Regions from separate parts of the Comamonas terrigena NBRC 13299 genome, predicted to be linked through region 2. Evidence: riboswitches for the same ligand, from Rfam matches in the RefSeq annotation. Region 2 holds a riboswitch; the other holds the start of a gene.
What was found. A riboswitch is a leader RNA that binds a small molecule or an ion and turns the genes downstream of it on or off. The one in region 2 is predicted to bind manganese.

Region 1: another riboswitch for manganese. It lies ahead of CT3_RS21005 (TMEM165/GDT1 family protein); the one in region 2 lies ahead of mntP (manganese efflux pump MntP).

What each region holds. Positions count from the first base shown of each region.
Region 1 covers NZ_AP019749.1:4,650,809-4,662,957, forward strand. The annotation lists gene CT3_RS20985 (glycerophosphodiester phosphodiesterase) at 1-694, opposite strand, end outside; gene otnI (2-oxo-tetronate isomerase) at 817-1,647, opposite strand; gene metW (methionine biosynthesis protein MetW) at 1,732-2,316, opposite strand; gene metX (homoserine O-succinyltransferase MetX) at 2,313-3,443, opposite strand; gene CT3_RS21005 (TMEM165/GDT1 family protein) at 3,559-4,140, opposite strand; yybP-ykoY riboswitch at 4,244-4,350, opposite strand; gene CT3_RS21010 (RNA-binding regulator) at 4,589-4,924, shown strand; gene CT3_RS21015 (RNA-binding regulator) at 5,158-5,643, shown strand; gene lptC (LPS export ABC transporter periplasmic protein LptC) at 5,758-6,354, opposite strand; gene CT3_RS21025 (KdsC family phosphatase) at 6,351-6,899, opposite strand; gene CT3_RS21030 (KpsF/GutQ family sugar-phosphate isomerase) at 6,899-7,906, opposite strand; gene CT3_RS21035 (EAL domain-containing protein) at 7,966-10,437, opposite strand; gene CT3_RS21040 (adenine phosphoribosyltransferase) at 10,654-11,211, shown strand; gene CT3_RS21045 (Lnb N-terminal periplasmic domain-containing protein) at 11,281-12,149, shown strand, end outside.
Region 2 covers NZ_AP019749.1:3,032,099-3,044,247, forward strand. The annotation lists partial or broken gene CT3_RS13765 (bifunctional aspartate transaminase/aspartate 4-decarboxylase) at 224-913, opposite strand; gene mntP (manganese efflux pump MntP) at 1,259-1,828, opposite strand; yybP-ykoY riboswitch at 1,848-2,010, opposite strand; gene CT3_RS21420 (hypothetical protein) at 2,428-2,586, shown strand; gene CT3_RS13775 (cysteine hydrolase family protein) at 2,706-3,479, opposite strand; gene CT3_RS13780 (response regulator) at 4,078-5,250, shown strand; gene CT3_RS13785 (response regulator) at 5,363-9,469, shown strand; gene CT3_RS13790 (GAF domain-containing protein) at 9,479-11,017, shown strand; gene CT3_RS13795 (ClbS/DfsB family four-helix bundle protein) at 11,126-11,638, opposite strand; gene CT3_RS13800 (hypothetical protein) at 11,655-12,014, opposite strand.

The DNA.
Region 1 (12,149 bases), 1.6 Mb from region 2:
TGGCGGCCAGCACCTGCAGCAGCACCGGCTCCAGCGGCTTGCCGATCGACAGGAAATAGCTGGGGTGCTTGGTTTCCGGGTAGATGCCCACGGTGCGGCCGGTGCGCGCGGTCTCGGCCTTGGCCAGGTCGATGATCTCCTGCAGCGTAGGCACCTCGAACTGGCCGTCAAAGCGCACATTCGCCGGGCGCACAGCGGGAATGCGTTCGCGCGCGCGCAGCGTCTTCAGCTCGGCCAGCGTGAAATCCTCCACAAACCAGCCGGTGATGCGCTCGCCGTCGATGGTCTTGGTGGTCTTGCGCGCCGCAAATTCGCGGCGGTCGGCCACATCGGTGGACGCCTCCTTCAGGCTGCCGTCGGCGTGGAGCATGGCGATGGCGTTTTCGTGCCGCGCCACCAGCACGCCATCCCGGGTGATGACCAGATCGGGCTCGATGAAGTCCGCTCCGGCGGCAATGGCCACCCGGTAGGCTTCCAGCGTGTGCTCGGGACGCAGGGCCGAGGCCCCCCGGTGGGCAATCAAGGCCGGCTTGGGCGGCCAGGCGCCGGCACGGGGCGCGGTGGGGGCGGCCCCCTGTGCCGCTGCCGCCGCAGCAGGCGCAGGGGCCGGGCTGCTGCAGCCGGTCAGCCCCCACGGGCCCACCAGTGCAGCAGCGGTGGCGGTCAGGCAGTGGCGGCGGGTGATGGCGGGCATGGCAGTCTCCGGTTGCAAAGGTTTTTTCCATCCGCGCAGCGGCGCGGCGCTTTCTGCCCCTGATTTCACCACCAAACAGGCAGTGGTCCTTGCGGCGCCGCGCACCGCTTGCAAAGGGTTTTTCAGATTTCTGCCGCGTCCATGCGGGCATAGGCCTGCAGCCAGCCCAGTCCCTGCGAGGTACCGGCACGCGGGCGGTATTCGCAGCCGACCCACCCGGTGTAGCCCAGCTGGTCCAGCACATCGAACAGATAGGGGTAGTGCAGCTCGCCGCTGTCCGGCTCATGCCGGTCGGGCACGCCCGCAATCTGGATATGGCCCACGCGCCCGGTGGGCAGGTAGTGGCGCAGCTTCATGGCCACATCGCCTTCGACGATCTGGCAGTGGTACAGGTCCATCTGCACCTGCAGCCGGGGTGAATCCACGGCCTGCACCAGCGCATGCGCCTGGTCCTGGCGCTGCAGGTAGTAGCCGGGCATGTCGCGGCCGTTGATGGGCTCGATCAGCAGCGCCACCCCCGCATCCTGCGCCTGCTGGGCGGCCCAGTGCAGGCGCTCCGTCACCAGGGCCTGCACGCCGGCATGGCTTTGACCCGCAGGCAGCAGGCCGCCCATCACATGCACGCGCGGGCATTGCAGGACGCTGGCGTACTCCAGCGCCTGCTGCAGGCCCGCACGGAAGGCCGCGTCCTGCCCGGCCAGGCACAGCGTGCCGCGGGCACCGGCGTCCCAGGCGGTGGCCATGGCGTCCCGCGTCGTGCCGCCCGGCGGCGCGTTGAACAGCACCTGCTGCAGGCCATGGGCACGCAGCTGCTGCGCCAGCTGTGCCGGCGCATGGGCATAGGGAAACAGGTATTCCACCGCCCGGAAACCATCGCGCGCCGCAGCGGCAAAGCGTTCCAGAAACGGCAGCTCGGTGTACATCAACGACAGGTTGGCAGCGAACTGGGGCATGGGCCCATTATCGGAAGCGCCCTGCCCTGCTGTCTGTCACCGGTCTGTCGCAGGCGACGACATTGCGCCCGCCTGTGCGCCAGATCAACCTCTTTCGAGGCAGAACACCGCCGTGCTGGCGCGCAGATTGGGCAGGGTGCGAATCACCTGGCCCTCCCGCAGGCCGAAGGAGTCGACCACGTTCAAGCGGTTCTTGTGCGCCAGCACCTCGAAGTCCTTGTACGTGCCCACGCGGATATTGGGCGTGTCATACCACTGGTACGGCAGGTGGCGCGTGACCGGCATGCGCCCGCGCAGCACCGAAAAGCGGTTGGGCCAGTGGGCGAAATTGGGGAAGGTGACCACGCTCATCCGGCCCACGCGCGCGGTTTCGCGCAACATCGTTTCGGTATTGCGCAAGTGTTGCAAAGTGTTTATCTGCAGCACCATGTCGAAGCTGTTGTCATCGAAGATGGCCAGACCTTCATCCAGGTTCAGCTGCAGCACATTGACGCCGCGCTGCAGGCAGGCCAGCACGTTGTCGTCGCTGATCTCCACGCCGTAGCCGGTACAGCCGCGTTCACGCTGCAGATACTGCAGAAAGGCGCCATCGCCACAGCCCAGGTCGAGCACGCGGGCGCCCTGGGGCACCAGCTGGGCCAGTGCTTGCATGGTGGGGGTGGCGGTCATGCGCGGAACTCCTTGGCAATGCCTTCGAAATAGGCGCGCATCGCGGCCAGGTAGCGGGGGTCGTCCAGCAGAAAGGCGTCATGGCCGTGCGGAGCGTCGATCTCGGCATAGCCCACATCGCGCTGGTTCTGCAGCAGGGCATGCACGATCTCGCGGCTGCGCCCCGGTGCAAAGCGCCAGTCGGTGGTGAAGCTCACCAGGAAGAACTTGGCCAGCGTCTTGGACAGCGCGGCCTTCAGATTGCCGCCGTGCTTCTTGGCAGGGTCGAAGTAGTCCAGCGCCCGGGTGATCAGCAGGTAGGTGTTGGCGTCAAAGTAGCCGCTGAACTTGTCGCCCTGGTAGCGCAGATAGCTCTCGATCTCGAACTCGATGTCCTGGGTGGTGAACTGGATGTCCGGGCCGTTGCGCAGCGCACGGCCGAACTTCTGGTTCATCACATCGTCGCTCAGGTAGGTGATGTGGCCGATCATGCGGGCGATGCGCAGGCCGCGCTGCGGCACCACGCCATGGGCGTAGAAGTCGCCGCCGTGGAAATCCGGATCGGTGACGATGGCACGGCGTGCCACCTCGTTGAAGGCAATGTTCTCGGCGTTCAGATTGGGCGCACTGGCCACCACCACGGCGTGGCGCATGCGCTCCGGATACTGCAGCGTCCAGCTCAGTGCCTGCATGCCGCCCAGGCTGCCACCCAGCACGGCCGCCATCTGCCGGATGCCCAGCCGGTCCAGCAGCAGCGCCTGGGCATTGACCCAGTCCTCCACCGTCAGCACCGGAAAGCTGGAGCCGTACACCGCACCCGTGTCCGGGTTGGTGTGCATGGGGCCGGTGGAGCCGAAACAGGAGCCCAGGTTGTTGACCCCGATGACGAAGAACTTGTCGGTATCGACCGACTTGCCCGGGCCGATCATGTTGTCCCACCAGCCTTCGCTCTTGGGCTGGCCTTCGTAGACACCCGCCACATGGTGCGAGGCGTTGAGCGCGTGGCACACAAGGATGGCGTTGGACTTGTCGGCGTTCAGCGTTCCGTAGGTTTCGAACGCAAGGGTGTAGTCGCGGATGCTGTGGCCGCTTTGCAGCGGCAGCGCATCCGGAAAATGCATGGATTGCGGTGTGGCGATGAAGGACATGAAAAAACCCGGCATCGCTAAAAACGAGGCCGGGTCGATAGATGTCGTCGGACGGGTCTTTAGCAGGATTTATAAAGCGCCCGCAAGCTGTAGCAAATCGGCGCGTGAGCGGCAATTATGCCAAATCCTTGAGCATGGGCGCAAACAGCGCCAGCAAGCCCAGCACCAGGAAAATGACCGCCGACACCAGGTGCACCATGCGGATGGGCACCTTCTTGACCAGCTTGTCGCCCAGCCACACCACCGGGGCATTGGCCAGCATCATGCCGAAAGTGGTGCCCGCCACCACCCAGACATAGGCTCCGCTGTACTGGGCCGCCAGCATTACCGTGGCGATCTGGGTCTTGTCGCCCATCTCGGCCAGGAAGAAGGCAATCAGCGTGGTGCCGAACACGCCCCAGCGGGAATGCTGGGACGTGCCGTCATCGTCCAGCTTGTCGGGAATCAGCATCCACACCGCCATGGCGATGAAGGACAGGCCCAGGATCCAGCGCATGGCGTCCGGGCCGACCATCTGGGTCACCCAGGCGCCCACGGCGCCGGCCAGGGCATGGTTGACCAGCGTGGCCACCAGAATGCCCAGCACGATGGGCCAGGGCTTGCGAAAGCGCGCCGCCAGTACGAGGGAGAGCAGTTGGGTTTTGTCGCCCATCTCGGCCAGGGCGACGATGGCGGTAGAAACAAGGAAAGCGTCCATGGTGGGGTTATCTTGTGTAAATCACGGCCGGATGATTGCGAGCGCGCATTGACCACACCCCGACTCCGGCACGTGGATCGGTGTGTAGTCAATGGTCTCGCCCAGCTCCAACAAGAGAACCGCGTACGCCATAGGGCAAAGCCCCAAGTCTGTTGACGCACGCTTTTGGCACCTTGCGTACCAAACGGGCTACTCCCCAAAGACAAACGGCATTCTACCGCCCCGCCGTGGTGCACTGCGTTTAAATGGGGTTTCCGGGTTTTCTCGGATGACATGTTGTAAGCAGCACAAAGTTGTCTATACCCTGTGAAACTCGCATTCTTATGATTGATAATGCCTTGAGCTTTTGTGCTTATCGCAGAGGCCAGTGCGTTAGCGTCTCTACCGTCGTCACGTTTGCGGACACCTAGGGCTCCATCGCGTTTTCACTTTTTTCCTGGAGTCTCCCATGGGTAACAAACTTTACGTCGGCAACCTGCCGTACTCTTTCCGCGACAACGATCTGCAACAAGCTTTCAGCGAATTTGGCAATGTCAGCAGCGCCAAGGTCATGATGGAGCGTGACACCGGCCGTTCCAAGGGCTTCGGCTTTGTGGAAATGGGCAGCGATGCTGAAGCCCAAGCCGCCATCCAAGGCCTGCACGGTCAAAACCACGGCGGCCGTGACCTGGTGGTCAACGAAGCCCGTCCGATGGCTCCCCGCCCTCCCCGCAGCGGCGGCTTCGGCGGCGGCAACTACGGTGGTGGTGGCGATTTCGGCGGTGGCCGTCGCAACAGCTACTAAATAGCCCGCGCTTTTACGCTTGAACGTCAAAGCGAAAAAAAAGGAACCTTCGGGTTCCTTTTTTGTTTAGAAATGTCACAAATTTGCCCGCCCAACGGTAATGCTTCTTTTGCGCCCCCATTAATAATGTTTTACGGGAATACTCCCGCGGTGATCTGCAGGTCCGGTTTCCAGCGCACAGTGCGATGCAGGCTTGTATAGGTCGAACAAAGAAGGATATTGAGGAGCGATTGATGGGAAATAAGTTGTACGTAGGAAACCTGCCCTACGGCGTGCGTGACAATGATCTGGAACAGGCCTTCTCCCAGTTTGGCACCGTGACAAGCGCCAAGGTCATGATGGAGCGTGACACGGGTCGCTCCAAAGGTTTTGGATTTGTGGAAATGGGCAGCGATGCCGAAGCCAGTGCCGCCGTCCAGGGCATGAATGGCCAACCACTGGGCGGGCGCAGCCTGGTGGTCAATGAGGCCCGCCCCATGGAACCCCGTCCGCCCCGCAGCTTCGGTGGTGGGGGGGGTGGCGGCTATGGCGACGGCGGTGGCCGCCGCGACAGCTACGGTGGTGGCGGCGGTGGTGGCGGCTACAACCGCGACCGCGAAGGCGGTGGTGGCTACGGTGGTGGCCGCCAGGACGGCGGCTTCCGCAGCCCCTATGGCTCGGGCCCACGTGGCCGGGGCGGCTATGGCGGCGGCGGTGGTGGCGGCTACAACGGCGAATAAGCCCGCCGCATTACCTCTGCTGCAAAAAAAAGGCCTCTGACAGAGGCCTTTTTTATGGAAACTTTCCCGTGGATCTTTGCGCAGCCATGCCGGCCACATATTCGGTCCGCGGTATTAACGCCCGGGCTCTAGCACCCCCCGCACGCGCCCCTGCATTTGCACCACCCGCGACACATTGTCGTAATCCAGCTGGTCGGCCGTAAACCGGTCCTTGCCCTGGGTCAGCACCACCGGCAAATGCGATTTCACCCGTTCTTCCTGGGTCCAGGCATGCAGAAACTCGCCTTCAAACTGCATGGCGGACTTGGGCGGCAGAGGCTGCCGAACCACCACCGCATTGCCCCACAGCTGGACTTCCGAGGCATCCGAATTGCTGATGCCTTTCTTGGCCGTGGCCGTGGTCTTGGCACCGTCCGGGGCATAGCCGCGCATATCCACATTCTGGATTTCCAGGGTATCGGTATCGGGGTAATGGTCTGCCTGGTCCCCCCGGATTTCGCTTTGCATACGCCCCTGCACATCGAAATCCTTCACCATGAAGTGGACCATGGTGTAGTCCGGGTCGTGGCCCACGGACCGCTCCTGCGCCGCTTTGGGCGCAGACGGCGCATTGCGCACCAGCCACCACGAACCCAGCGCCAGCAAGGCCATCAGCAGCACCGGCAGGTACAGGGACAGGCTTTCCCAGGAGCGGCGGACAGCTTGGATCATGGCAGATAGGCTTCCAGCAACCGGCGGTAGGCCCCCGTGGCGGTCAACAGCAGGTCACAGACCGCGCGCACGGCCCCGTGTCCACCGGCCAAAGGCGTCACAAAATCCGCAAGCGCCAGGCATTCGGCATGCGCATTGGCCGGCGCGCAGGCCAGCGCACTGCGGCTGAGCATGGGCAGATCAGGCCAGTCGTCGCCCATGGCCGCGGCCTGGTGCCAGTCCAGCCCCAGCGCATCGAGGATGGCCTGGGCGGCGGGCAGCTTGTCTTCCGTGCCGTAGCGCACATGGGTGACCCCCAGTTGCTGCAGGCGCAGACGCAGCGGCGCCGAATCCCGCCCGGTCACCACCGCCGGCGTGATGCCGGCCTTTTGCAGCAGCTTGATGCCGTGGCCATCCAGGGTATTAAAGCGCTTGAGCGTTTCACCCTGCTCCGAAAACAGCAGGCCGCCGTCGGTCAGCACCCCGTCCACATCCAGGAAGAGCACGCGCACGTTCTGCGCCTTCAGCAGCAGGTCGGGGGGAAATTGCAAAGCAGCGTGGGCCATCAGATCACCTTGGCACGCATCAGATCACGGATGTGCACGATCCCGGCCAGCCGGCCTGCGGCATCCACCGCCATCACCGAGGTGATGCCATGCTGCTCCATCAACTGGGCCGCGTCCACCGCCAGCGCTTCCGTGCTGACGGTCTTGGGGCGGGCATGCATCAGCTGGCCGGCCGTGGCCGTGCGCAGCTCGGTGCCCGCTTCGATGCAGCGGCGCAGATCGCCGTCGGTGAAGATGCCCTGCACCTGCTGCTGTGCATCGACCACCACCGCACACCCCAGGCCCTTGGCACCCATTTCGCGCATCAGCGTGCTGAAGTCGGCATCCGGCTGCACCGCAGGCACATCGCTGCCGGAACGCATCACATCCGCCACATGGGTCAGCAGCTTGCGGCCCAGCGATCCGCCGGGGTGCGAACGGGCAAAGTCCTCGGCCCGGAAACCGCGCGCATCCAGCAGCGCCATGGCCAGCGCATCTCCCAGAGCCAGCTGGGCCGTGGTGCTGGCGGTGGGGGCCAGGTTCAGCGGACAGGCTTCGCGCTCGACACTGGTGTCCAGCACCCAGTCGGCATGGCGTGCCAGCGTGGACTGCAGCCCGCCGGTCATGGCCACAATGCCCACGCCCTGACGCTTGAGGGCGCTCAGCAGCGAGGTGATCTCGTCAGATTCACCACTGTTGGACAGGGCCAGCACCAGATCCTTGTCGGTGACCATGCCCAGGTCGCCGTGGCTGGCTTCGGCCGGGTGCACAAAGAACGCCGGGGTGCCGGTGGACGCCAGCGTGGCGGCCAGCTTGCGGCCCACATGGCCGCTCTTGCCCATGCCCATCACCACCACGCGGCCGGGCAGGCGCAGGATCTGCTGCACCACCTGGGCAAACACCTGGTTCAGGCGGTCCGCCATGGACTGCAGGGCCTGCACTTCAATGGCCAATGTGCTGCGCGCCAGGTCCAGGGCGCGCTGATCTTCTGGCGCAACAGGGCGCACAGCAACTTGCGAAGCATTCATGGCGAAATTCTATCGGCCCGCCCCATCCCCTGCAGGGCAGCAGCGAGCACCGCCCATGGTTATCCCGCCGGCACCACCAGCCCGGCATGCGCCAGCAGCATCTGCGCCTCGGCCGGCCGCCCGAACAGATAGCCCTGGAACCGCCGGCAGCCATGGGCCACCAGGAAATCCAGCTGACCGCGGGTCTCCACCCCTTCGGCCACCACCTCCAGCCCCAGGCTCTGGCCCAGTGCGATCACGGTGCGCACGATGGCGGCATCGTTCGCGTCCAGCAGCACATCGCGCACAAAGCTCTGATCGATCTTCAGCTGCGACAGCGGCAGGCGCTTCAGATAGCCCAGCGAGGAGTAGCCGGTGCCGAAGTCGTCCAGCGAGAACTGGATGCCCCAGCCGCGCAAGGTCTGCATCTTGGCGATGCTGTCCTCCACCTCGTCCAGCATCAGGCTTTCGGTCAGCTCCAGCTTCAGCCGGTCGGCACGCGCCCCGGTGTCGCGCAGAATGTCCTGCATGCGGGACACAAAGTCGGCATGGCGGAACTCCTGGGCGCTCAGGTTCACCGCCAGGGTCCAGTCGGCGGTGGCCGCATCCTGGGCCCACAGCGCCAGCTGCTGGCAGGCCAGGCGCAGCACCCAGCGGTCCAGCGCGAAAATCAGCCCCATCTGCTCGGCGGCGGGAATGAAGGCCCCGGGCGGAATCAGTCCGCGCTCCGGGTGCTTCCAGCGCACCAGGGCTTCCGCCCCCTGCACCCGGCCCTCGGCATCCACCACCGGCTGGTAATGCAATAAGAAATGGCCCTGTTCCAGGGCCATGCGGATATCCACCTCCAATGCCGCACGTTCGCGCACGGTGCGCTGCAGCTGCGGGTCGAACACGCTCCAGGCATTGCGTCCCCGGGTCTTGGCTTCGCCCAGTGCCAGTTCCACGCACTGGCGCATTTCGTCCACCGAGCGCTCCAGCCCCTGGAAACCCGCCACCCCGATGCAGAACGAGGGCTGGACTGCCCGCCCCTGCAGCTCGAAAGCCTGCCCCAGGATACCGATCAGGCTCAGGGCCATGGCGCCAGCACGCGCGTGGGCCTGTTCCAGGTCCGGCGCCAGGCTTTCGATCATGATCAGGAACTCATCGCCCCCCACGCGCCCCACCACATCGCCGGGCCGGCACCACAGCTCCAGGCGGCGCGCCACTTCCTTGAGCAGCACATCGCCCCAGCTGTGGCCCATGGCGTCGTTGATGTCCTTGAAACGGTCCACGTCCAGCATCAGCAGGGCGCCGGCACCTTGGTGCTGGCTGCGGTGCAGCGCCGCCGTGAGCTGCTGCAGCATGGCGGCCCGGTTGGGCAGCTCGGTCAAGTCGTCGGTATAGGCCAGACGGCGGATCTGGACCTCGTTCTGCTTGCGTTCCGTGATGTCACGCGCCACCCCGCAATAGCCCCGGAACTGGCCCTGGGCGTCGATCCTGGGCGTGCCGCTGAGGGACAGCCAGACGGTGCTGCCGTCTTCGGCACGGTGGCACATCTCCCAGTCCTGGAAAGGCTGGCGCGCCTCCAGCACCACGCGGCTGCCAGACAGGGCCACGGCCATGTTCGGCTGGTGGCACCACAGCGCCGGCGCATCCACCGGCTGCCCTTGCAGCACCGCCTTCAGGCCCTCGGGGCAGCCATCCAGCAGCACAAAGCGCAGTTGCGCATCCAGCTCCCAGAACCAATCGGACGACAGCGCCGTCATGCTGCGCCAGCGCTGTTCGCTGTGGCGCAGCTGTTCCTGGATGTGCACATAGTCCGTCACATCCGTATAGGTGCGCACCCGGCGCCCGTTGCGCTCCGGATGCGTGCGCACTTCCAGATAGCGCCCTTCCAGGGTACGGCGGATGTAGACCGCAGGGCAGGTGCCGTTGCCGTAGGAGCCCAGCTTGGCGCCGGTCGGCCAGTACACGCTGCCATCCTCCCCGAATTCGCCCCGCGCACGCTGGAACTCGACGAGGTCGCTCAGGAACGGCTCGCCCTGCATCAGGCTGTGGGGCAGACCCACCAGCTCCTGGGCCCGCTCGTTGAAGACATGGATGCGGCCCTCGCCATCCAGGCTGATGATGCCCTGCGAGATGCTGGCCAGCGTGGCCGACAACTCCCGGCTCTGGGCTTCCAGCGCATCCTGGGTGGCCCGCTGCCGGGCCAGCCCTTCGATCTGTTCCGGCAAGGTGTGCAGGTGGCTGGTGCTGCCCGGCAGCTCGGAGCGCACCACGAAATCGGCAAAGCCGGCGCGCATGGCCAGCGCCGCCATGGCCTCCTGGCCTGCGCACACCACCACCATGGCCATGGTCCGCCCCAGCCAGCGCAGGGACTGCAGGGCGTCGCCATCGGCCTGCTCCAGCGCCACCACGGCCACACTGGGAGCATGCCGGGCATGCAGGGCCTGGCCCTGGGCCAGGTCGGCGGCCTGCAATACCTGCCAGCCGGGCCGGGTGCGCTGCAAAAACTGCCTCACCTGGTCCGCATGGGCAGCATCTCCATCGATCAGCAGAACGGTCAATTCCATACAGTTGTGAGGCTCAGGCTGCATCAAAGGCCACAATACCGACACGCGGTATGCACATTCGAGGGCATTATGCGCGGCGCCAGCGACCTGCCTACACTCGCGCACTGCAGTTTTCCCAGCGCGGCTGCGCTGCGCCGGACCGCTTGTCCCTCTCCCACCCCTACGGCACACTCTGCCGAATCTTGAGCGCCTTCGCGCTATTTTTTTCCTGACACCATGCCCAGCCTCAGCGTCACCGACTACCTTCGCGCCCACATCCGCACCGTGCCCGACTGGCCGGCCCCCGGCGTGCAGTTCCGCGACATCACCCCGCTGCTGCAGGACCCAAAGGTGTTCCGCGTGCTGATCGACGCCTTTGTGCACCGCTACATGGACAAGGACATGCGCCCCGATGTGGTGGCCGGCCTGGACGCGCGCGGCTTCATCCTGGGCGCCGTGATCGCCTACGAACTGGGCGTGGGGTTTGTACCCATCCGCAAAAAGGGCAAGCTGCCCTTTACCACCGTGGAAGAAACCTACGAACTGGAATACGGCAGCGCCACCGTGGAGCTGCACACCGATGCCGTGAAAGCCGGTGACCGGGTGCTGCTGATCGACGACCTGATCGCCACCGGCGGCACCATGATGGCCGGCAAGAAGCTGCTGGAAAAGCTGGGCGCCACCGTGGTGGAAGGCGCCGCGATTGTCGATCTGCCCGAGCTGGGCGGCTCCGACCGCCTGCGTGGCGAAGGCCAGTTGCCGCTGTTCACGCTGGTGGACTTCGCCGGTCACTGAAGCGACACCACGCCCCGGAACCCGGCATGTGCCGAGCCGCTGCAGCACTTCCCCCACACCTCACCGACCATGGCCTCTGATTCCGCCTCGTCCCTGGCTGCCGCCATGCCCGCGTGGCTGCAGGCTCTGCGCGCCCTGGCCTGGGCCGGCGGCGGCCTGTGCGCCCTGCTGGCGCTGCTGTGGGGTGCCGGCGCGCTCTGGTACCAGTGGGAAGCACGCCCGGCCCTGCTCTGGCCGTTGCTGGTGCTGTGGGGCCTGGCCTGGCTGGCGCTGGCCCTGCTGGCCTGGCACCACCAGCACCTGGGGCTGCTGTGGGGCGGCGGCGCCCTGCTGATGGCGCTGCTGCTGGCCTGGTGGGCCACCATCACGCCGCGTGCGGACCGCGACTGGGCCGACGACGTGGCGCGCATCACCCGCATGCAAGCGGCCGGCTCCGGCGCCGACATCGTCGCGCTGCAGGATGTGCGCAACTTTGCCTGGCGCAGCGAAACCGACTACACCGCCCGCTGGGAAGACCGCCGCTACGACCTGAACCAGCTGCGCAGCGTGGACATGGCCGTTTCTTACTGGATGGGCCCGGCCATCGCCCACACCCTGGTGTCCTTCGGCTTCGAGAACGGCGAACAACTGGTGTTTTCTTTCGAGATTCGCAAGGAAAAAGGCGAAGCCTTTGGCGCCCTGGCCGGTTTCTTCAAACGCTATGAATTGGCACTGATCGCGGCAGATGAGCGCGACATCCTGGCGGTTCGCACCAATGTGCGCGGAGAACAGGTGTTCTTGTACCGCGTGGACATGCCCCAGCCGGCCATGCGCGCGCTGCTGCGTTCCTATGCCGAACAGGCCGCCGCGCTGCACCACCAGCCGCGCTGGTACCACACGCTGACCGCCAACTGCACCACCATCGTCTGGGACATGGCCCAGCGCCTGGTGGGCGGCCT
Region 2 (12,149 bases):
GCAGCGGTGCGCAGGCGCTGCGGCGCGGCGCATCGGCAGCCCCTGGCAATTTCGCCCCAGCAAAAAGCCCCGGCGCTCAGGCTCCGGGGCTTTTTTGATCGCTGGTGGGGCTGCGGGGCGACCGGCCTATACCGATCTACTCCGACCTATACCACCCCATTCAGCCTGACAGCCGACCTTCCGAGCAGCCGCGCATGGTGGTGCGCCGCGGCCCGGGCTGGCATCATTTCTTCTTCTTCCAGGCCGCGTAGTACTCGTCGGCCATGCTGCGCAGGGCCCGGCCGATGCGCGCATATTCGAACTCGTTGAGGTTGGCCAGCGAGGCGCGGCCCGAGGGGTGCGGGGTGCCAAAGCCCCGGCCCGGCAGCAGCACGATGCCGGTTTCATCGGCGATGCGGAACAGCAGCTCGTTGGCCGCAAAGCTGCCCTTCACCCAGGCCGCAAACTCGGTGCCATAGAGCTGCTCGGAGATTTTCTCCAGATCCAGCAGGGTGTAGTAGTCCACCGAGTTCTCATCGTCGGGCACCTCGATGCCCAGCTCGGCGTACATCGCGCCCTGGCGCCGGCGGATGACGCCTTTGAGCGCCGCCTTGTAATGGTTGCTCTCGTCCATCAGCGCGAACAGCGAGAACAGCACCATCTGCACCTGCTGGGGCGTGGACAGCCCGGCCGTGTGGTTGAGTGCCACGGTGCGGCTGTCGGCCACCAGACGGTCGATGAACTTCAAGCCGGGGACATCGGTGGTGATGGACGCATACCGGTGCTCCAGCGAGGTCTTGTCTGCCGCAGACAGGGCCGCCAGCTTCTGGTCGATCACATTGTTCTGGTGCAGGGCAATGGTGCCCAGCCGCCAGCCCGTGGCGCCGAAGTACCTGGAGAAGGAATACACCAGGATGGTGTTCATCGGGCACACCTCCACAGTGCGGTGCATGCGCGTTCTGCCACGCCACCAAAATCACGCGAACCGACCACCTGCAATATGGGTCTGCTATAAAAAAACAAACCTCTATGCGAGAAAGCAAACCACGCAGCGTTGGCACTGAAAGCATTTCCTCCATAGAAAAACCCGCCGACAGCGGGATTTTTTGTAGGCGCATACCAATATCTCTTCAGCCCATTTGCGGCCCATCCTGCACATGCCCATCAAAAGCTGGATGGCGGCCGGGCACAGTCAAAAAATGGGACACATTCACACCTCCACGGAATCAGCGCCGCAGTGGATGGCTGTGCAGCGCTTGCCGTGGATATGGCTTCGCTCTCAGACGGCGGACAGGTGCTCGTACAGAATCAGCGAACCAATGGCGATCAGCACCAGGCCGCCCACCGCTTCTGCCCACCGGCCCGTGACATGGCCCAGCAGGCGCCCCACCATGACGCCCAGCGTCACCATGGCGAAGGTGGCAAAGCCGATGCTCAGCGCCACCACCGTGATGTTCACATCCAGGAACGCCAGACCCACCCCCACCGCCATGGCATCGATGCTGGTGGCAAAACCGGTGGCCACCAGCAGCCAGAACCCGTGCCGTGCCGGCTTGCTGATCTCCGGCGCATCCGTATGCTGGAACGCGCCCCGCACCATGCGCAGGCCCAGCACCAGCAGCAGGACAAAGGCAATCCAGTGGTCCCAGGATTCGACATAGTCGGCGGCGGCATAGCCCAGCGCCCAGCCGACCAGGGGGGTGATGGCCTCGATGACGCCAAAGATCAGACCGGTGCGCACCGCCTCTGACCAACGGGGTTTCATAAGGGCGGATCCTTTGCCAATGGCAGCAGCAAAGGCGTCGGTGGACATGGCGAGCGCCAACAGGGTGATGGAAGCAGCGTTCATCTGGGGTTCTGGGAATACGGTCGGGCCTGAGCACAACGGCATGCCACCACTGCCCGACCTGCGTCGCAGTGACATGCCGATGGTCTCGCCAACCGAAGAACGGATGCCTGCGCCACAGCATGAAGATGCCGAGTGTGTTGACGCAGACGCTTCCAGGGCGGAAGCAGGCTACTCCCCAAGGGAACCGAAAGTTTAAGCGCGCTGCGCCCATCTTTGGGAGGTAGCGCCAAAGGCCCTATTTCACGTTCGAAATGGATCGCATTGCACCTGCGAAAGCCGGTGCGAACGGTGAATGGCACGTGCAACTCTGCAGCACCTTTGCGACCCCAGCGCTGCGAAAGCTGCTGCCCGCCATGGCAGAAGCGCTGCATGGATACAGACCAGCCTCCCACCGGGCCCCGGCGCATTGCCCCGGCGCATTGCCCCAGCCCTGCCAGGCATGCCACCAGACACCGGCTTTGCATTCCGCAGCCACCCTGTAGGTGGGCGCTGCTGCGTGAGCAACCGCTGACCGACGCTGTCTTTACACAATTCTGTTTCAGTTTGATACAAACTAGCCGATAAACGGTAGACAGCAGATCACGTTCAAGGAGTCATCAATGAGGCGGTGCATTATCAAAGTCGAAGGGGCGTACTACACCGCCCTGTTCCCCAGCACCTGCGCGGCCCTTGAAGATGCCATGCGGCGCTTTCCCAGGGCATCTGCCATCAGCGTGCGGACCGTGCAGCGCCTGTACCGCTGCATGGCGGTGCACTGATTCCAGTCCAGGACCTACCGTTCACAGGCTTTACCTTTTTGCCGGGCCTGGGAGCGTCTCCTCCCTCCCTCTCTTCAGTTCCCACGCACGCCGCAAGGCACCGGCTTTTTTCTTCGGCATCAGCTGCCAGATGGGGGCAGCCACCAACCACAGGGAGCACGACACGCGATCGCACCCGACGGTCGCCGCGCGCATGGAAGCGATGCACCTGCGCCATCGCATGAGAACAGATACCCTGTTGAGCTAAACGCACGCCACACACCGCACCGGCATTCGGATACCGGCCCTGCGGCTCCTGGCGCAGAGCCGCAGGGCCGGAGGTGGCGTGGTTCGGGCCTCAGCGTGCCGGCACGGCAGTGCGCGCGGCCTGGGCTGGCACCGGGAAACTCCAGGCATCTGCAGGCACGACCGAGCAGAACAGCCAACGTCGCGTTGTGGTGTGCCACGATCTGCTCGGCACGCAGCTGAGGGGTGTCCGCGCAGGTATGGCCATCGGCAATGAGCACGGCCTCCAGGCCCATATCGCGCGCAGCCCGGCAACTGGTGTCCACGCAGTACTGGGTTTTCATACCGGTGATGACCACGCCGCTCACACCGACAGCGCGGAACTTGTCCAGCAGCCCGGTCCCTGCAAAAGCGCTGGGACGGTGCTTTTCAAACACCACTTCACTGCCATCCAGCTGCAGCTCCGGCGCCAGTTCGGCCAATGGGCTGCCGGGGCCGATGGGCGTGCCCACGGGACCGATGTGGCGTGCCAGAAAAATGGGGGCTCCGGCGCGCCGGGCCTGGGCCATCAGCGTGTTGATGGTCTCCAGCATCTCGGTGCAGCGCCACATGGATTCGGGACCGTGGACCAGCCCGACTTGGACATCGAGGACTAACAGGGCAAACATGTATGCATTTCCTTGCGTGGTGCCAGCGGCGCAAGGGCATAAAAAAAGCCCTGTCCATTGCTGGCGGGCCTGGGAAGTGGATCGACTGATCGCTCACGGCACTTCACACGGTCCGCAATTAGCGGTCGTGGAGGTAGTGGTGGTGAGTGTGCAGCGAACCATGGAGCCCCACTGTAGCAAGTTTTTGCACTGCAGCATCTACAGCGACGCTGCCATGGCCGCTGTCGCAGTTGTGGCAGCTCACACAAGCCCCCCGCCGCCCCCAGCGCAGTCCACTCGCCAGCCACCACAGCAGGCCTTCCCTGCTGGCTGGCCTGAGCACGGGCCTGCCCTGCACGGCGCCAGCCCCCAGGGACACCGGAAGCCGGGCGCTGCCGATCGCCGGAGGCATGAGCGCCTTCCCGGGTGCCGGCAAGGCTGACAGCTGCTGGCAGGCGGCTGATGGCAGGCGGGCGCACTGCGAACCGTGCGGGCGAACGAGCACAACGATGTTCCTGCGCAACCTGAATGGGAGCCTGTCGGGAAAGTCTTGCCAAGGTGTAGGCAATGGTGGACATTCTGAAAAGAGAGTCTCGACACCCGTGACCAGGGAGATCTTATGCTTGCAGGAACCACAGAGAAGCCGCTTCGTCCGCAGATTCTGGCGGTGGACGATTCACCGGACAACCTGTGGCTTCTGTCTGGCCTGCTCAAAGCCAAATACCAGTTGAAGCTTGCCAGCTCCGGCGAGAAGGCCCTGGAGATCATTGCCCAGGACACACTTCCCGACCTGGTGCTGCTGGACGTGATGATGTCCGGGATGTCGGGCTACGAGGTCTGCCGCAGGCTCAAGGAGTCGCCCAGAACCCGGCACATCCCCATCATCTTTCTGACGGCCATGACCGGCACGGCCGATGAAACCACCGGGCTGGAGGTGGGCGCGGCCGACTTCATCAGTAAGCCCATCAATCCCCCCATTCTGCTGGCACGCGTGGCATCGCAGCTGCAGGCCAAGATCGGGGCGGACATCCTGCGAAACCAGAACGAGTTTCTCGACTTCGAGGTGCACAGGCGCACCCGTGAGCTGGCAGCCATCCAGGATGTCACCATCCTGGCAATGGCCTCGCTGGCCGAAACCCGTGACAATGAAACCGGCAACCACATCCGCCGGACCCAGCACTATGTGAAGGTGCTGGCCACGGCGCTGAAAGACCACCCGCGCTTCCGCCTGCACCTGGACGGCAATGTGATCGACATGCTGTTCAAGTCCGCGCCCTTGCATGACATTGGCAAGATCGGCATTCCCGACCGGATCCTGCTGAAGCCGGGCCGCTTCGAGCCGCAGGAGTTCGAGGTCATGAAGACCCACACCACCTTAGGCCGGGATTCGATACAGCATGCCGAGGACCAGCTGGGCATGGCGGTGGACTTCCTGAAATACGCCAAGGAAATAGCCTACGGCCACCACGAGAAGTGGGACGGCAGCGGCTACCCGCAAGGCCTCGTCGGCGATGCCATTCCCGTCTCGGCCCGGATCATGGCGGTGGCGGACGTCTACGACGCACTGATCAGCCGCCGTGTGTACAAGGAAGGCATGCCGCACGGAAAGGCGGTGGACATCATGCGCGAAGGGCGCGGCACGCATTTCGACCCGGATGTGTTCGACGCCTTCCTGGGCGTGCTGGACCGGTTTCAGGAGATTTCGCGGACCTATGCCGACAGCCATGCCGACATGCTGGAAAAGCAACGCAGCGTGGAGCTTGCCAAAGGCGACATCGGCTCCATTGCCTAGCCTGCGGGCGCCTTTACCTCGTTGCCCCATCATTGCCCCCTTGCCCGGCCCCTGCGGGCAGCCCCCCCGATAGCGGCCCCCTGCACTGCTCTTGAGAAGAGGCGCTTACTCCATGACTGGTCTGGTTCAGCACTACCACCGCTCTTCGTTGACGGCCAAGCTGGCCACCGCTTTTGCGGTGGTGCTCCTGATGGCGTCCCTGATCAGCATGCTCGGGCTGTACACGGTGGGAAAGGTGAGCCACCAGATCGAGGACATGTACGAGAACGAGCTGCAAGGCATCTCCGATGCGCGGGCCGTGCAGTTCTTCTATGCCGACATGGAGCGTTCCCTGCGCGATGCGCTGCTGACCAACGATGAAGCGGACCATGCCAATGCCATGCGGCAGCTGGACAAGGCGCATGCGGACATCAGCCGTGAAGTGGCGGAGCTGCGCAAACGCATCGTCCAGGAGGACAACCGGCGCAGGCTGGCGGCATTCGACCAGAACTATGCCGCGTACCGCCTGGCCCTGGAGCACATGCTGGAGCTGGCCCGCCAGGGCCGCCTGAACGAGGCCCGGCTGCGCATTTCCAGCCGGGAATTCAGGACGATGGGCGACACCGTGGGCCAGGCCATGGAGGCCATTGCCACCTCCAAGGAGCAGAGTGCCCGCGCCACCCTCAAGGCGGTGCAGGTGCTGGCCGATGAAACCCGGCTGCGCGGCATGGTGCTGCTGGCACTGGGCGGCTTGTCCAGCGTGCTTCTGGCCTGGCTCATCGTCCGCTCCATCCGCGTTTCTGCGGCGGAGCTGCGCACGGCCGTGGAACGTATCGCCGCAGGCGACCTGGAGCAGCAGGTGCCCCACACCGCCTACCAGAACGACGTGGGCGCCCTGGCGCGCGCCGTGACAGTGCTGCAGGGTTTTGCGCGCGAGCTGGAAGTACAGCGGTGGGTGAAGGCGCACACCGCCTCGATTTCGGCGGAGCTGCAGGCCACCCGCACCTTTGCCGAACTGGCGCAGCGCTTCTTCACCTTGACTGCGCCCTTGCTGGGCGTAGGGCATGGGGTGCTGTATCTGCACGAAAAGGCGCAGCGCCGGTTGCGCCTGCTGGGGGGCTTTGCGCAGTGCGCGGGCCAGTCCCAGGAGCCGTACATTCCGCTGGGCCAAGGGCTGGTGGGGCAATGCGCCGTGGAGCGCAGCCCCATTGTGCTGACCAATCCCCCGGCAGACTATGTGCGCGTGGGCTCTGCACTGGGGGAGGCGGCGCCGCGCTCCATCAACGTGCTGCCCGTCATGCGGGGGGATGAACTGCTGGGCGTTCTGGAGATCGCCAGCCTGGAGCCCAGCGCCCCCGGCCGCCAGGCGCTGCTGGATGCCCTGATGCCGTCGCTTGCGGCCAATCTGGAGATCATGGAGCGCAATCTGGCCACCCACCAGTTGCTGCAGGAAACCCAGGCCCAGGCCCGGACGCTGGAGCGGCAGGCCGACGAGCTGGCACGGCAGAAGGACGCGATCAAGGCCACCGAGACCTGGTACCACAGCATCATCGAATCCTCGCCCGACGGCATGCTGGTCCTGGATCCGGAAGGCTGCATCTCTTTGGCCAACCCCCTGGTGGGAACGATGTTCGGTTATGGGGAGGAAGAGCTGATCGGCATGCCCATTGCAACGCTGATCCCCTTCTATGCGCGGGATGGGTATGCCGCACAGCGGGATAGCTTTGCCCAGGAAGGCGGCTCCCACCTGATGGGCGCTGACGGTATCCGTGTGTACGGCCTGCGCAAGGATGGGACGGAAATCCCCATCGAGCTAGGGATCTCCCGCCTGCCCGATGTGGGCGGCCGGGGCGAATGCGTGTGCGCCTCGGTGCGCGATGTGACGCAGCGCCACCGCGCCGAGGACGAGGTGCGCCGCGCCCGCGAACTGGCCGAGGAAGCCACCCGCGCCAAAAGCGAGTTCCTGGCCAATATGAGCCATGAGATCCGCACGCCCATGAATGCCATCATCGGCATGTCGCACCTGACCTTGCAGACCACGCTGAACGCCAAGCAGCGCAATTACATCGAGAAGGTCAACCACTCGGCGGAAAACCTGCTGGGCATCATCAACGACATCCTGGATTTCTCCAAGATCGAGGCCGGCAAGCTGTCCATGGAGAAGGTCGACTTCAAGCTGGCGGACGTGCTGGACCATGTGGCCGACCTCATCGGCATCAAGGCCGAGGATCAGGGTCTGGAGCTGCTGTTCAATACGGCGTCCGGCTTGCCCGCCACCCTGGTGGGCGACCCGCTGCGGCTGGGGCAGGTGCTGGTCAATCTGTGCAGCAATGCGGTCAAATTTTCTGAGCGCGGCGAAGTCATCCTGGGAACGGAAATGGTGGCCCAGACGCCCGACGAAGTGGAGCTGCACTTCTGGGTGCAGGACTCGGGCATCGGCATGACGCAAGAGCAGTGCACACGGCTGTTCCAGTCCTTCAGCCAGGCCGACAGCTCCACCACCCGCCGCTATGGCGGGACCGGTCTGGGGCTGGCGATCTCGCGCACCCTGGTGGAGCTCATGCAGGGCCGCATCTGGGTGGAGAGTGCGCTGGGGCATGGCTCCACCTTCCACTTCCACGCCCGTTTCGGCCTGCAGCCCGACCCCACACCCCAGCGAATGTTCGACTCGCAGGAGCTGCTGGGACTGCGCATCCTCGTGGTGGACGACAACGCTGCCGCGCGCGAGATCCTCTCGACCATGGCTCGGAACTTCGGCCTGGAGGTGGATGTGGCCCGGGACGGCGATGAATGCCTGTCCCTGGTCCGGCAGGCCAACGAGCGGCAGCTTGCCTACGACCTGGTGCTGATGGATTGGCGCATGCCCCGGATGGACGGCGCCGAAGCCGTGGCGCGGATGCAGTCCTCCCACGGAGGGGACGCACCGGCCGTCATCATGGTCACGGCCTTCGGGCGTGAAGAGGCCATGACGGCCCTGCAGACCCGGGGAGCACATGTCAATGCTGTGCTCACCAAGCCCGTCACACCATCCACCCTGCTGGAAGCCGTGGGAGAGGCGCTGGGCAAGGGCCAGCTGGTGCAGTCCCGTGCCGCAACCAGGGAACAGGGGCAGAAAGAGCATTTGCAGCAGTTGCAAGGGACACGGGTGCTGCTGGTGGAGGACAACGAGCTGAACCAGGAACTAGCGCAGGAGCTGCTGCGCAATGCAGGCATCGACGTGGTGGTGGCCTGCAATGGCCAGGAGGCCTTGGACTGCCTGGCACAGGATCCACGCTTCGATGCGGTGCTGATGGACTGCCAGATGCCCGTGATGGACGGCTTTGTCGCCACACAGAAGATCCGCGCCCAGCCACGGTTGGATGCCCTGCCCATCATTGCCATGACGGCCAACGCCATGGCGGGGGACCGGGAAAAGGTGATCGAGGCCGGCATGGTGGACCACATCCCCAAGCCCCTGCGGGTGGGCGAGATGTTTGCCTGCCTGGCCCGCTGGATCGGCCGCCCGCTTACCGGCCCGGAGGCTGGTGCAGGCCCGCCACCGGGGACCCCAGGCGGGGCGCCCCCTCCGCCCCTGGCTGGAGCGCCGTCATTGCCGGCTGTGCCGAAACGCTCGGAACTGTCGGAGCTGCCCAAACTTCCCGGGGTGGATCTGGCAGCAGGTCTGCACATCGTGCAGCAGGACGCCCGCCTCTACCGCCGCCTGCTGGGCCTCTACGCCCATGAGCAGGCAGGTTTTGCGGCCGCCTTCACGGCAGCCGTGCAGGCAGGCGATGCCCCGCTGGCGACGCGCCTGGCCCATACGCTCAAAGGGGCGTCTGGAACCATTGGCGCCCAGGCCCTGGCCACTGCGGCTGCGGGGCTAGAAGCGGCATGCCAGACCACTCCTTCCAGGACCGGTGTGCTGCCTCTGCTGGGCCAGGTGGAGGCGCTGCTGCAGCCCCTGATTGCGGCCCTGGAGCAGTTGCCACGCCCGCAGGGTATTGCACAGGCAACGGTGTCCGCCGTGCAGCCCCCGCATACACGCTCCGCCGCCACGGCGACGATGCTGCAGGGCTTGCGTCAACTTCTGCAGGACAGCGATGCCGAAGCCGTCGACCTGCTGCAGGCGCTGACGCAGCGCCTGGCCGCGGAAGCCGATCCGCTGGCGGCGCAACTGACCCCGGTGGCGCGCGCGATCGACCGGATCGACTTCACGGCGGCCCTGGCAGCCCTGGACCAGGCCCAGGCCCAAACCTTGTAGGCGCACACCATGCACACGCTCCTACGCACTCTTCTGCCCGTGATGGCCGCTGCGGCCCTGGCGGGAGCGGGGTCCGCCCATGGCCGGACGCTGGCAGAGATTCGCAACACGGGGGAGCTGCGCGTGTGCGTGGCCGGATCCAGCGCGGACTTCTACCGCACCAACGCCCAGGAATTTGCCCGCTACCTGGGGGTGCCCGCCAGGGTGGAAAACCTGCCCTCCTGGGATGCGCAGTTCGTCAACGCCCAAGGCGTGGTCCAGCGCGATGCGCGTTACGAAGCCGCGCCGCTGGCCTCGGGCCGCTGCGACCTGTACCCCAACGATCTGCACATCACCCCGTGGCGCGAACAGAAGATGGTGCTGGTGCCGTATTTCTCGACCCGCAACGTGGTGGTGGCGCGGCCAGACGCGCGCACCATCCTGCGCAGCCCGGACGACCTTGCCGGGCGCACAGCGGCCGTGCAGGCCGGCACGGCGTATGAGGGATGGCTGCGCAGCTACAACGCCACCAACAAAAATACGCCCATCACCATCCACCCCCTACCGACCGCACAGGCCATGCAGGCGGTGGCACAGCGCCGTGCCGACTTCACCGTGATCGCCGCCGAGTCGGCCTTCAAATGGGTCCGTGACGATCTGGACAACCTCGATCTGCTGTTTCCGGTGGGGGAACTCACACAGGTTGGCTGGGGCATTTCCCCGAATACCCCGGATCTGGAGCAGACACTGAGCGCCTTCTTCAGCCAGAGCCGCCGCGTCGGGTCGGGCCTGGATATCTCCTGGCGCAACAAGTACGGTGTGTCGCTGATGGAGTACCAGATGTACTCAGCCTCCTTCGACACCGACCACCAGTGGCGCGATCTGCTCGTGACCTGGGGGATTCCTGCAGGTTCGGCACTGGCGGGGCTGCTGCTGGCCATGGCCTTCTGGGCCCGACGGCTTCACCGCGAGGTGGCCCGCCACCGCCTGACCGTACAGGCGCTGCGCGAGAGCCAGCAGCAGATGCACGACGAAGCCGCGCGCGGCCAGGCAGTTTCCGATCTGCTGCGGGGACTGCAACTGGTGGATTCGCTGGAAGCCTTCGGCCAGGTCACCCTCAGGGAACTGGCACGCCATCTGCCGCTGGGCCAGAGCCTGATTGCCGTGGTGGATGGAAGCGATCAGCGCCTGCAGGCCCTGGCGCACTATGCCGGCACGGCCGCCACGCCCTCCCAGGCGCTGGCCGATTTTCCGATGACCACCGGGCTGATGGCCCGCTGCGCCAGCACCGCCGAACCCGTGCTGGTGGAGGCCCCGGGTCCGCAGTACCTGCGCATCCGCTCCGGCCTTGGCCACTGCACACCAGCGTCTCTTCTGCTGGTGCCGATACGGCATGCCGGCCAGGTGGTTGCCGTCATCGAAATGGCCAGCACCCAGCCTTTGACCCCTGCACACCGGGAGCTGCTGGCGGCACTGGAGCCGATTGTGGCCACCGGCATCCACCGGCTGCAGAAAGAGACTGCCTCCGCACCACCGCACACCGACTCGCACCGTGAAGCATGCTGCTGAGCCAGCGCCCTGCCAGGGGGCGCAGCAAAAGCTGCAAGCCAACATTCCCCGTCGAATGCCTGCGGGCTGTACAAGATGGCGCGATCTGGCGCGGGCCAGCGAACACCCTCAGGCCAGCTGGTGCAGCTTCTTCCACTTGCGGATGCGGACCCGCGCATTGGCGTTGGGGGATGATGTGTTGAACTGGATCATGCGCCCCAGTGTGTATTTGCCATACCAGGGCGCGCCGTACAGCTGTGCATCGCTGCAGGCTTCCACCAGCGCCACGATGCGCGCGTGCACCTGGGCCAACTGCTGCTGCAGCGCCGGGTAGTCCTGGTGCGCGTGGTCGGCGTAGAACTTCTGCGCCAGCAGCCCCAGTTCATTCCACTGGTAGCCCGTCTCCGGGAAATCGACAGACTCCCCTTGGGCCTTGCGGTCACACCACTTGAGCACCAGCAGGTTCCAGCCGACCAGGTAGGCCACCAGATCCGCCGGGCTCATGCACGTGCCTTGGGCATGGCCTTCCATCGTGGCTTCATGGGCGCGCGCATCGGGGATGGTGCACAGGTCCGCCCACAGCCTGGCATGCGTGGTCCGGATGGCCTCCAGCAACTCCTGTTTGTTTTGTGGAACGCCCACCCATGCCCCCCTTCTCTCAGCCGCTGAAGGGAATGCGGTTCAGGCGGCTGGCATGCACAGCCATACCCATGGTCAGCACGGCGGTGGCCACCACGGCCGCCTTGGCGCCGCGCTGCCACACCAATGGCCCGGCATACTGGCCGGCGGACTTCCATGTGGCCCGCCACCACCCAAAGGCATAGAGCAAGCCGAATTGCCAGGCCGTTGCCTGCATATAGGGCAAATGGGTGGCCAAAGCGTACATGGCCAGCATGCACGCGCCGCCTCCGCCCAGGCCAAAGCCCCAGAACACGGTGCGCAGCGGGTAGTTGCCGGCAAGGTAGCCTGTCAGCCCCGTGGCGTTCTGGCGGGACTTTGGAAGTGCTTTGCTCCTCATGCGGGCAATGTAACAGGCGCTCACAAACAGCCGGGAAATCCAATGCACACAGCGACCACCGCTGCAGGCACCGTACAGCCTGGGGCCCCATCTCAGTCGAGGCATGCCGCAGGATCGACCGGCGTGATGGCCAAC